DNA from 4 places in the Virgibacillus salexigens genome. Region 1 is predicted to be linked to each of the others. Evidence: riboswitches for the same ligand, from Rfam matches in the RefSeq annotation. Region 1 holds a riboswitch; each other region holds the start of a gene.
What was found. Region 1 has a riboswitch for S-adenosylmethionine ahead of BN990_RS02350 (PLP-dependent aspartate aminotransferase family protein). Riboswitches for the same ligand answer to the same signal wherever they lie in the genome.

Region 1 (3,169 bases):
CAAAGGACCAATTGGCCCATCCGTATCTGTTAACATTAAAAATGTTTGTACATGACCTTGTCCTGGGTAACTGTTATTTTGGCGCTCTGGAGGGATGAATACGATACCATGCGCGATAGTTGCTCCTTCTAAACGAATTCGTTGATTCGTTATCGGCTTCTCTTCATGAAGAGTAACAGATTTCTTATCCCTATCAACCTGAATATAGTCCTGATCAATATGAACAGTCATTCCATTAATTTCGACTTTTCCTTCTTTTCCTTCTGCAGTTACATCTTTTATTGCTTCTGTTACTTTTCCATTCAATTCGTTAGATGGTTTGACAACCTCTTCAGCGGCTAATACATTTTCAATATGCAAAGGAGTAAGCAACAGTACAAATGCGAAAATCGAAATAGACAATTTTCGTTTCATTTTTTACCTCCTACAATATTGTTTGCCGGCATATATTTATCTTATCACTTGAATTTTCAGAAATAAATAGGAAATTTGTAATTTTTTGTTATTTTGTAACAGATAAATGCTCCTATGGTAGTGAGAATGAAGTAATAGATATTTCCAACTATTGCTACAGTAAAAATCTTCGCGAGAGCATTGTTATTGCTTTTTTCCATAAGTAATTCTAAACTTGCTTACTATATAGATAACATTCTTGGAAAGAAGGGAACATATGAATACAAAACAGGATAAGTCTGGGATGATTTATACTGCTGGAGCCTACATCCTCTGGGGGTTCTTGCCGATTTACTGGAAACTCTTGGACGATGTATCTCCAGGAGAAACGTTGGCTCATCGCATTCTATGGTCATTTATTTTTATGTTTTTAATCGTTTTATTTATGAGACGATGGCCGGACTTTATTCATGAGTGGAAACAATTGCTACACAATAAAAAGAAATTATTCGGAATATCTTTAGCGACTATTGTTATTAGCATTAATTGGCTTACATTTATTTGGGCTGTAAATAGCAATCATGTTGTTCAAGCTAGCTTAGGATATTATATTAATCCGCTTATTAGTATTTTACTTGGTATTATTGTGTTAAAGGAATCTTTCAGTTCACGTCAGGTTCTCTCTATTATACTAGCAGCTATAGGAGTCATTTATTTAACATTTAGCTATGGAGTATTCCCTTGGGTATCATTGTTACTTGCAGTTAGTTTTGGACTCTATGGGTTGCTCAAAAAAAAGGTGGATATTGGTCCCATGATTGGGTTAACGATAGAAACAATGCTTATCGTACCAATTGCTGTTTTATATTTGGTGTTACTTCCGAATAACACTTTTCAATTTGTTTCATTCCTTTCAACTACGAATCTATTATTAATGGGTGCAGGAATTATGACTGCTGTACCTTTATTACTTTTTGCTAATGGTGCGAAACGAATATCCCTAGCAATGGTTGGCTTTTTGCAGTATATTGCACCAACGCTTATGTTATTTTTAGGTGTATTTTTATATAATGAAACATTTACTTCCGCACATCTGATTGCTTTCTTATTTATCTGGATTGCTTTAATCAACTTTATGTTGGCTAGTTATCAACGACCGATTAGAAGAAATGCGAAAATCTAAGATAGAAATTTCTCAAAACGAGTTGACAAGTAGAAGCGAATGCTTATATAATATTCAGTAATTTACTAATAAAACATCTCTTATCAAGAGTGGTGGAGGGAATAGGCCCTGTGAAGCCCGGCAACCTGGAAGTGATTCAAAAGATTACTCTTTCGGTGCTAAATCCTACAGATCAAATCTGTGATCTGGAAGATAAGAGGAGGAACGGATAAACCCAAGCCCTCTTCTTAAGAAGAGGGCTTTTTCATTCTTCCTCTTCCTCCAGACCCAAATTTCAAGGAGGATTATTACATGGTAAAATTTAATCAACAAAATCCAGAAACAATATTATTGCATGGCGGGCAGGTGCCTGACCCTAGCACTGGTTCTAGAGCAGTACCAATCTATCAAACAACTTCTTATGTGTTCCGAGATACCGAACATGCGCAAAACCTGTTTGGTTTAACAGAACCTGGTAACATCTATACACGAATAGGAAACCCCACTGTAGATGCATTCGAACAGCGAATTGCAGCACTTGAAGATGGTGTCGCAGCTGTAGCCACTGCTTCCGGGATGGCAGCCATTACCTTTGCAATACTTAATGTTGCTAGTGCAGGTGACGAAATTGTAGCAGATAGTAATCTTTATGGAGGGACCTATAACTTATTTGCAAATACGCTTCCTCGATATGGCATAACCGTAAAATTTGTTGATGGCACAAATAAATCTGAAGTTGAAGCTGCCATTACAGAAAGGACAAAGGCTGTATTTGGAGAAATCATTACCAATCCAAGCTTACAGGTGTTTGATATAGAAGAAGTGGCCGGAATTGCACATGCAAATGATATTCCATTAATCATTGATAATACGTTTGCACCATATATTGCTAAACCCTTAGCTTGGGGTGCAGATATTGTAGTTCACTCTGCAACGAAGTGGATTGGAGGTCACGGAACCGCAATTGGTGGTGTAGTTGTTGATGGCGGGAGGTTTAATTGGAATAACTCAAAATTCCCTGGTTTCATCGAACCAGATGAAAGCTACAATGGACTTAAGTTTGTTGATGTTGGTCCCGCTGCATTCGCAACCAAGTTAAGAGTGCAATTACTACGCGATATAGGGGCGTGCATTAGTCCGCAGAACGCATTTTTATTGCTACAAGGATTAGAAACATTACATTTGCGGATTAGTCAGCACAATAAGAATGCGAAAGAGATTGCAGCTTTTTTAGAAGACCACCCTTCCATTGAATGGGTAAATTATCCGGGATTAGAAAAACACCCTTCCTATAGATTGACGAAAAAATATTTTAGCGAGGGAGCCGGATCAATTATTACCTTTGGTATCAAAGGTGGGCGGGAAGCTGGAAGAAAACTGATTGATTCCATTGAATTGTGGTCTCATGTAGCTAATGTAGGGGATGCAAAATCATTAATAATCCACCCTGCATCAACTACCCATCAACAGTTAACTGCTGAAGAATTAAAGGATAGTGGTGTCACAGAAGAGACGATCCGATTATCCATTGGTTTAGAGTCGATTCATGATTTACTCGCTACTTTAGATCAGGCAATCGCCACAGCCACTGGTCAAGAAGCAAGCCTTGTCACT
Region 2 (3,169 bases), on a different contig from region 1:
CGATAACTTCCAAATATGTGTTATGATACTAAAAAAGGAGGTACGTTTAATGACTCCAAAGGAATTACTATTATTACAGCTGAAGGCTGTCCATGATACGGATGGCTGGTTTGTGTCCTTCCAAACTGCAGTGAAGGACCTGACAGAAGAAGATGCTTCCAAGATAAGCATGGATGAAACCAATAGTATTCGGGAGATTATCAATCATTTAATTTACTACAACGAGAAACATCTAAACCGCTTTAAACAAATGGAGGACAAGGATCATCCATTACAAACAATCAAGGAAACATTTCATAATAATGAAAATCATTCCTGGGATGCAGCGCTTTTAAAAATCGACAGCCTATACTCCGAATGGGAAAGCGTAGTGAAAGAATCGATACACCTCCATGACTGGGAAGAAACCATTGCGCATATAACCATGCATAACGCATACCATATTGGACAAATTGTTCACATTAGAAAACAGTTTCACTTATGGAATGATGGAAGAGGAATAAACTAAGATACCCGCCAAAACCTACTCGGTGGGTATCTTGGTTGCTATCCCGCATTTTGGAATTGATTGGCTGATTTGCTATTTCTTCGAACCACCGTAACAATCGAAATAATCCAACCGATAATCATTATTGCATAAATAATTGTAGTTATATTAGAAGCAACAGCTATCTCTGTTAATATCGTATTGGCATTTGTTAGAATAATAAAACCTCCTACTAATACGCCAAGGATAAAGGATGGGATTTTCCGAACAAGCCAAGCAGCAAGTGGTGCTGCAAATACGCCACCAATGACAAACGCTAACACCCAAATCCAATTAATCTGCTCCCATCCTAAAAACATTACAAAGCCTAACGTAGCAGAAATAGTAATACCAAATTCGCTTGTATCCACCGTACCAATTACCTTACGAGGCACTGCTCCTTTTCGGGAAAGGAGCACAGGGGTATTTATTGGCCCCCAGCCACCACCACCTACGGAATCAAAAAAACCCGCAATCATAGCAAGAGGATATAAAAAACGATGCTTCAATTGCCGATGCTTCCCATTCGATCCCGTATCTGTCTTTATTATTAAAAAACGGAAGAGGATATATATCCCTAAGAGAAGCAAGAAGCCAGAAATATAAGGCTTAATCAAATCTCCAGGTATACTACTTAAAAAAGCTGCCCCACAAAACGCACTTATCATTCCAGGAATCATCAAGCGAAATACAATTCCTTTATCGACATTGCCAAATTTATAATGGGAAATCCCCGATGCCGCTGTAGTAGCAATCTCCGCCATATGAATGGAAGCTGATGCGATTGCAGGGGCTACTCCATATGCTAGTAGTAAAGACGAGGATGTTAAACCGAATGCCATTCCTAACGATCCATCAATTAATTGGGCAAAAAAACCAACGAGTGAGAATATGATTAATTTTCTCAAGCTGCAACACACTCCTTTTAATTAAAGTATTCCGATCAATATAGTATGGTTTATAATTAAAAAAATTTTAAGCCCTTATCCTTCAAAGGACAAGGGCTTAGGTATGATCATTTACCCTCATCTTTCAGACAATTTGTCTGCTGGACTTAGCACCTTCATCTCTAACATGAGGTTGCTGCGGGATCAAAAGACCAGATTCCTCCCCCGACTCTTTATAAGGAAATAATTGTATATCATTTTAATTTAATAATCACTTTATAGGAGCTTCCCAGCTTTGTCAATAGCTTTTGCAGAATTTTTAAATAGGTTCGCATACATTGCTTACATCAGTGATAGCTATGAAGAAAGCTAGTTGACGTAAGGTATCGATATTAAAATCCCTCTTAAATCGCAACATGCATTATATAGAAACATCCCCTTCTATTCCCCTTCTTTCTTCAATAAAATGACCATTATATCGAAGAGATAATATAACACCTCTAAAAGCAACAAGTAGGCCGTAAAATAAAATTCCGATTACACTCGACCCGTCCCAACTCCCGGCTCACGAATTTCCCCCTTACAGGAAGCTAATCTGTCACTATAAAATTCCACATCATCAAATGAAAGACCAATGTATTTATCTATATCGCATACCCCTGAAGAAAGATTACTATAATAACTCAACATATTCATAGCCCCTTTATGCTGGTCGATGGACCAAGTTCTTATTCAGGATAAGTACCCGTTTGATGAATACTCCATTCATAAACTTACATCTTTAAGTTAGGGAGCAAATTAAAGGTGATAGGTATCAAAAAAGTTGTGAGTGATACTACTAAGCAAGTTATATTTATTATTCTGTGTTTCAGATCCTTTGCCTTGTAGATTTCTGTTGCAGAAAGTATTGTTCCAATTAACGAAAGAGTAGTAACTACTGATACAATTACCAGTAAGATAAAGGCTATACCTTTGGCAGGAATCATATTCCATAAAACTACAAACGATGTGATGCCAATCAATATTAATAAAGCAATCAACACTGAATATCTACTTGGGGTTCTCATTAATAACACCCTTTCTCCTTTGATAATCTTGATACACTTTATAATAAATGGCATTAGCCTTTCTTATGAATAATTGATTGATAGAATTATATGTAGGTAACTGTAAAATATCAAAGTGTTTATTATAAATTATTCATTCTGACGATTTCTCCTATATTAAATCCTAACCAACCCCCGATTAACGGGAAAGTATCAGAAGGAAAATCTAATTTTACTGAGTCAAAGTTGATCATAAACAAAAGCACCGTAAAAATAACGCTAATCATACTGATGATGACAGCCTCTGTCATTGTTTTTCGCTTCCAGCGCCTCTCTCCCCTGTGATCCCTGTCAAAAGCCTGGACAAGCCTGTTTGTCTTTGTACCAATCATCTTTCCTGTCTTAAGGGTATATAATGTATGCGCTGCCATAATCCAAAAAAACACGCAACAAAGAATTAAAAAAGCTAAAAACGTTCCACCTGTCTTTACATAATAAGCAAACAGAAGGAATAAAAACAGCATCCCAAAATTGTATTGGATTAACTGCTTCTTTTTTAAACGCTTAACTTCTTGTATATCCCATTCTGTTTCATCCATCTTATCCTCCCTTTCTATACTGACCCTGATTATCTCCAAGTCTCATAACGGCAATCGTGGATGCGACTATAAGACCGTTCATCCATCTGTTAAATTCAGAAGGGTAGCCAC
Region 3 (3,169 bases), 1.0 Mb from region 1:
GTTAATAAAACGTCCAATTGTTACAGATGGCTCTAAAGTAACGGTTGGTTTTAAAGAAGAATTGTTTCAAGATCACTGGCTATAAAAATTTAAAAAGAAATGCTGGATAAATGTCATGGAAACTTGTATAGTGAAAGTGGAATGATATATTGGAGGGGATTGTTTTGAGCTTACCAAAGGAATTATTTTACACAAAAGAACATGAATGGGTAAAAAAAGAGGATGGCAATGTACGTATTGGTATTACGGATTTTGCCCAAGATGAACTAGGAGATATTGTTTTTGTTGAACTCCCTGAACCAGGTGATGAATTAGAGATCAATGAACCCTTTGGAAGTGTAGAGTCTGTTAAAACCGTTTCAGAATTATATGCTCCCATTAGTGGCAAGGTTGTCGAAGTGAATGAAGAATTGGAGGACAACCCGGAATATGTAAATGAGTCACCTTACGAAAAAGCTTGGATGGTAGTAGTAGAACCAAGCCAAAAATCAGAGTTAGACGAATTATTATCTGCTGATGGTTATGGAGAAATAATAAGCGAGGATTAATTAAATTTAGTTACAGTAATGGCTGATATGCAATTCAATTGCAATCAGCCTTGTTTTTACAATGAAGAAAATGATTCTATTCAGAGCAGAACTTGTACATTTATTATGAAAACAATCACTAAATAACAGTTTTTCATCATATAATATATGAAAACCTGTCGCTTGATTTTCTGAGGAGTGCTATGTGATGATAACGGATGAATTAGAAAAAATAATCATTGTAGAAGGATTGACAGATAAGAAACAGATTAAAAAGGTGATTTCTGAAGACCTAACCATCATTTGTACAAATGGAACTTTAGGTGTAGAACGTTTTGATCAACTTTTAGAAGATTATGCACTTGATTATAAAGACGTTTATATCCTAGTGGATGAAGATGAATCTGGAATAAAGTTACGCAAACAATTGGCTAGAGAATTACCACATGCTAACCATATTTATATTAGTAGTGAATACCGAGAAGTAGCTACAACACCTGAAAATATACTTGCTCAAACATTAGTGAGCAAACGGATCGCTGTTAATCCGATCTTTTTGATTTAAATTTCATATAGTAAGGTGATATTTTGCAATTAATTACGAATGATCAGCTGAAACAGGATAACTATCTGCTTTATATTTTTACCCCTTTTTGTGGAACATGTAATCTTGCAAGGACGATGCTTTCAAAAATAGAGTCGGTGCATCAAGAAGACATTTTTTATGAAATGAATGCATCCCTCCATCCAGAGTTTATGCAAGAACATCAAATTGAGAGTGTGCCTTGTTTATGTATAAAAAGAGATGGTGAAATTATAGAAAAGGTTTATGCTTTCAAAGATATTCCGAACATCTATAACTTTTTACTAACTTACAAACCTGAAATGTTTGCAAACAAATAAGTGAAAAGTCATTGACATGGGTATAACGGCATGCTAACATTTAGTTTATCGAAAATAAATAGATTCTTTACTCTTATCTTGAGCGGTGGAGGGACTGGCCCTATGAAACCGCGGCAACCTTCGACGAAGTTTATTCGAAAGGTGCTAATTCCTGCGAAGCATAGCTTTGACAGATGAGAGGACGAAATGACGAATTTCAAACGTCTTTCTGTTCTCTTACAGAAAGGCGTTTTTATTTATTTTATAGGGTACAATAATAGATAGTTTGAAATGAAGGAGGAAGACATGTGATATCGATAGAGGGTTTGAGTAAGATTTTTACATCAAACAAGACAGACACAACAGCCGTCGATAATTTGACCCTTTCGATTGATCAAGGAGATATCTTTGGTGTTATCGGTTATAGCGGTGCTGGTAAAAGTACTTTCGTTCGATTACTCAATCGCTTAGAGGAACCAACGAATGGACGAGTAGTTATTAACGATCAAGTCGTGACAGCATTGAATAAAAAGGATCTTAGAATAGCTAGACAAGATATTGGTATGATTTTTCAGCATTTTAATCTGTTATGGTCACGTACGGTGGAAGAGAATATTGCATTTCCATTAGAAATAGCAGGTGTATCGAAAGAAGAACGTTTAGAGCGTGTACATTCATTAATTGATTTAGTTGGGCTTTCAGGAAAAGAACAGTCCTATCCTTCACAATTAAGCGGCGGCCAAAAACAACGTGTTGGAATTGCGCGTGCATTAGCTAATAAACCATCTGTTCTATTATGTGATGAAGCAACTTCGGCTTTAGATCCAGAAACAACAAATGCGATTTTGGATTTATTAGTGGATATTAACCGACAATTAGGTCTAACGATCATTTTAATTACCCATGAGATGCATGTCATTCGCAAAATATGCAATCAAGTGGCAGTGATGGAAAATGGGAAAGTGGTTGAACAAGGAAATGTCTTAGATGTATTCTTGCATCCACAGCAGTCGGTTACCAAAAAATTTGTGAAGCAGGTAATGGGATCTGACGAGGAAGATAATGATATTAACCAATTAATTAAAAACAACGAGCAAGGGAAAATTATTAGGCTTCATTTTGTTGGGGAAACAACCAACGATGCTTTGATCAGCCAAATTATTAAAACATATCAGGTAGATGTGAGTATATTGCAGGGGAAAATCACACAAACTCAGGCAGGGGCTTATGGCACATTGTTCATCCAAATGGGTGGTAATCAGGATGATGTCACCCAAGCGATTACGTTTATTCGTGAACAAACCTCGGTAGAATTGGAGGTTGTCCGTGATGCTGACTGAATTATTTCCAAATCTTAAATTAGAAGACTTAACGACGGCAACATATGAAACATTTTATATGACAATTATTGCTTTAATTGGAACTTTCGTATTTGGAATATTATTAGGTTTATTATTATTCCTTACTAGAAATGGCGGTATGTGGCAAAATAAAGTACTGAACGTTACAACAGCATCGTTTGTTAATATCTTTCGCGCGATTCCATTTATCATATTAATTTTATTGTTATTTCCATTTACAGAGTTTTTAATGGGTACCATACGTGGGCCAAAGGCTGCTTTGCCGGCATTAATTATTGGTTCTGCGCCATTCTATGCAAGGCTAGTGGAAATTGCTTTACGTGAAGTTGATAAAGGGGTTGTAGAAGCTGCCAAAGCAATGGGAGCCAAAACAAGTACTATCATCTTTAAGGTGTTGTT
Region 4 (3,169 bases), 400 kb from region 1:
GGGCTTTCTTTAATAAAGGTTAGTTCCCTTTCATAACCGTAATTAATAATTAGATCATCTGTTTCTAATCTTATTGACTCGTTGATTTCATGGTTATGAATACTTACCGCGTCAATTAGATTTCCTTCTTGATTTGCATGCAACTTCTCTATCGTTGAATTGAGATGAACATGGACGGATGAATTCATTAATTGCTGAATTTGGGCCTCATGACCTTTAAATTCATTTTTGCGATGTACAATATGTACTTGATTAGCAATAGGCTCAAATTCATTTGCCCAATCAATTGCAGAATTGCCTCCACCAGAAATAATAATGTTCTTTCCTTTAAAATGTTCAAGGCTTTGTACCGTATAGTGGAGATTGGTTACTTCAAATCGATCTGCTCCTTCAATATCGATTTTAATCGGATTTAAAATACCACCACCAACAGCGAGGATAACGGTTCTACTTACATATTGATTCCCAGAGTTAGACGTAAGGACAAATAACTGATCTTCATTCTTTTCGATTTTTGTGACTTTCTCATTTAGAACGATTTCTGGATCAAAAGTCACAGCTTGTTCCGCCATTTGATCAATTAATGTTGCTCCAGTTACTGGGGTTAATCCGCCAACATCCCAGATCATTTTTTCAGGATATACATGTACTTTACCACCTAGTTTCGGTTGATATTCTATGATGCGAGTGGATAAGTCCCGCATGCCGCTATAAAAAGATGCATATAATCCTGCTGGTCCGCCACCAACGATCGTTACATCTGTTATATCTGAATTTCGCATATAAGTACCTCCTCCATTTATGATAATGAGAATCATTATCACTAATTTTATTATACAGAAATTTTAGAGGAACGCAATAAACGATAGGTAAAATTACATAAAGGAAAGCGGAAAATTTTAAAATTTTTTCAAAATAGTGATTGACAGAATGAAAGAAGCGTAGTAATCTAATAATCATCATAATTATATTAACGAATACTTCTTATTCAGAGAGGTGGAGGGAATTGGCCCTAAGAAACCTCGGCAGCGGACTGTTAAAAGTACTGTGCCAAATCCAACAAGCTACTGTGCTTGGAAAATAAGAAGAGAGCGCCACATATGGAATCTCTTCTTGATTAAAAGGAGGGATTTTTCTTTTGTAAACACCTTTAAAACCGATTCATCAAGGATTGTATGATCGATCGTGAACACAAAATGTTTACATGTTCATAAAATTTTAATACTTCTTATCCAGAGAGGTGGAGGGACTGGCCCTAAGAAACCTCGGCAGCGGACGATTAAGTACTGTGCCAAATCCAGCAAGCGAATGATGCTTGAAAGATAAGAAGAGGGTAATGGATAGCCTCTTCTTTGATGAAGAGGCTTTTTTATTTAGAAGGGGAGTGACAGCATGATTACGTTTGATCAAGTAACAAAAATATATAACGGCAAAGAACAGCAAGTAAAAGCATTGGATCAGGTGAATTTACAAATTGAAAAGGGAGAAATATATGGTGTGATTGGTTTTAGTGGCGCAGGAAAAAGTTCTCTCATCCGCTGTGTAAACCTATTGGAGCGACCAACTTCTGGGAAAGTAATCGTAGATGGTCAGGACATACTCAACCTTTCAGCAAAGGAATTAAGGGAAGCAAAACGAAGCATTGGAATGATATTTCAACATTTCAATCTATTAAACTCGAAAACGGTGTATACCAATGTGGCTATGCCTTTATTATTAGCTAATATCCCAAAAAATGAAGTGAAAAAGCGAGTTGACGATTTATTGGCATTTGTAGGACTAGCGGATAAGGCAAATAGTTATCCTGATCAGTTATCAGGAGGGCAAAAACAGCGTGTTGGAATTGCACGTGCATTAGCCACAAAGCCAAAGGTGTTGTTATGTGATGAAGCAACGTCAGCACTCGATCCAGAAACAACCAAGTCGATATTGCAATTATTAAAGAAAGTAAATGAAGAATATAATTTAACGATTTTAATCATTACTCATGAAATGGGTGTAATTAGGGAAATTTGCGATAAAGTGGCCGTTTTGGATAGTGGAAAAGTGGTGGAAGCTGGTTCTGTATTTGACGTATTTTCCCAACCTCGAACAGAGATAGCCAAAAATTTTGTACGTTCCGTGATGCATGATGAGATACCGGAATCGGTTTATCAACTCGTAAAAGCACAAGACGAACGACATCAGATATACCGTATTGTATTCGTTGGATCTTCAGCAGGCGCTCCGTTACTATCGCAAATAGCTAAGCAGTATGCTGTCGAAGTGAATGTTTTATTTGGGAGTATTACGGAGTTACAAGGTATTCCTTTTGGCAATTTAATTGTCAAATTTGATGGAGACGAAAAGGAAATTAACCGAGTGATCATGCATATTCACCAACAAGATGTCACGATAAAGGAAGTGTTAGCAGATGTTAGTTGATAACCAACAAATTGTAGCAGCATTATGGGAGACAATCCTAATGGTTGGTATTTCTTTACTTTTCTCCTTTGTGATAGGACTTATATTAGGAATTCTATTAGTGGTAACAAGGAAAGGACATTTATGGGAGAATAAAGTGGTTTTTACGGTTTTGAACGCATTTATAAACATCTTTCGATCAATTCCATTCATTATACTTATGGTCGCTGTCATTCCGTTTACCAGATTAGTGGTTGGCACATCAATTGGTACTGCGGCAGCAATTGTCCCAATGATTTTGTATGCAGGTCCCTATATTGCTAGATTAATTGAAAACTCTCTATTGGAAGTTGACCCAGGAGTAATGGAAGCAGCTCAAGCAATGGGGGCAACACCGTGGCAAATTATTATTCGTTTCCTTATTCCAGAAGCGTTAAGTTCTTTATTATTAGGTATCACTATTGCAACCATTGGGCTAGTAGGCGCATCTGCGATGGCAGGAGCTGTTGGCGGTGGTGGTCTTGGTGATCTAGCAATCACCTATGGATACCAACGCTTTGATACAACGGTGATGCTGATTACAGTTGGTATTCTTGTCGTTATGGTTCAAGGACTGCAATCAACCGGTAATTTCATTTCTAAGAAAATAAGAAGAAGATAAGATAAAAAGGAGCGAACAGCATGAAAAAATTATTTGTGTTTTTAGCACTTATTCTATCAACAATCGTTATTACTGCTTGTTCTAGTAGTGATGCAGCTACAACAG

Region 2: linked by a shared signal. The riboswitch ahead of BN990_RS17775 (sulfite exporter TauE/SafE family protein) and the one ahead of BN990_RS02350 (PLP-dependent aspartate aminotransferase family protein) in region 1 are both predicted to bind S-adenosylmethionine.
Region 3: linked by a shared signal. The riboswitch ahead of BN990_RS06895 (methionine ABC transporter ATP-binding protein) and the one ahead of BN990_RS02350 (PLP-dependent aspartate aminotransferase family protein) in region 1 are both predicted to bind S-adenosylmethionine.
Region 4: linked by a shared signal. The riboswitch ahead of BN990_RS00450 (methionine ABC transporter ATP-binding protein) and the one ahead of BN990_RS02350 (PLP-dependent aspartate aminotransferase family protein) in region 1 are both predicted to bind S-adenosylmethionine.

Annotation. Positions count from the first base shown of each region.
Region 1 is NZ_CCDP010000001.1:489,061-492,229, reverse strand. Features, by position in the region: gene BN990_RS02360 (HNH endonuclease signature motif containing protein) at 1-414, opposite strand, end outside; gene rarD (EamA family transporter RarD) at 671-1,576, shown strand; SAM riboswitch class I at 1,654-1,775, shown strand; gene BN990_RS02350 (PLP-dependent aspartate aminotransferase family protein) at 1,868-3,169, shown strand, end outside.
Region 2 is NZ_CCDP010000002.1:983,988-987,156, forward strand. Features, by position in the region: gene BN990_RS17770 (DinB family protein) at 50-508, shown strand; gene BN990_RS17775 (sulfite exporter TauE/SafE family protein) at 547-1,434, opposite strand; SAM riboswitch class I at 1,549-1,655, opposite strand; gene BN990_RS22095 (hypothetical protein) at 1,951-2,103, opposite strand; gene BN990_RS17785 (hypothetical protein) at 2,603-3,058, opposite strand.
Region 3 is NZ_CCDP010000001.1:1,525,130-1,528,298, forward strand. Features, by position in the region: gene BN990_RS06875 (arsenate reductase family protein) at 1-85, shown strand, start outside; gene gcvH (glycine cleavage system protein GcvH) at 165-548, shown strand; gene BN990_RS06885 (toprim domain-containing protein) at 736-1,092, shown strand; gene BN990_RS06890 (thioredoxin family protein) at 1,116-1,430, shown strand; SAM riboswitch class I at 1,501-1,610, shown strand; gene BN990_RS06895 (methionine ABC transporter ATP-binding protein) at 1,718-2,749, shown strand; gene BN990_RS06900 (methionine ABC transporter permease) at 2,739-3,169, shown strand, end outside.
Region 4 is NZ_CCDP010000001.1:89,105-92,273, reverse strand. Features, by position in the region: gene BN990_RS00455 (NAD(P)/FAD-dependent oxidoreductase) at 1-782, opposite strand, end outside; SAM riboswitch class I at 982-1,087, shown strand; SAM riboswitch class I at 1,226-1,329, shown strand; gene BN990_RS00450 (methionine ABC transporter ATP-binding protein) at 1,393-2,424, shown strand; gene BN990_RS00445 (methionine ABC transporter permease) at 2,414-3,064, shown strand; gene BN990_RS00440 (MetQ/NlpA family ABC transporter substrate-binding protein) at 3,085-3,169, shown strand, end outside.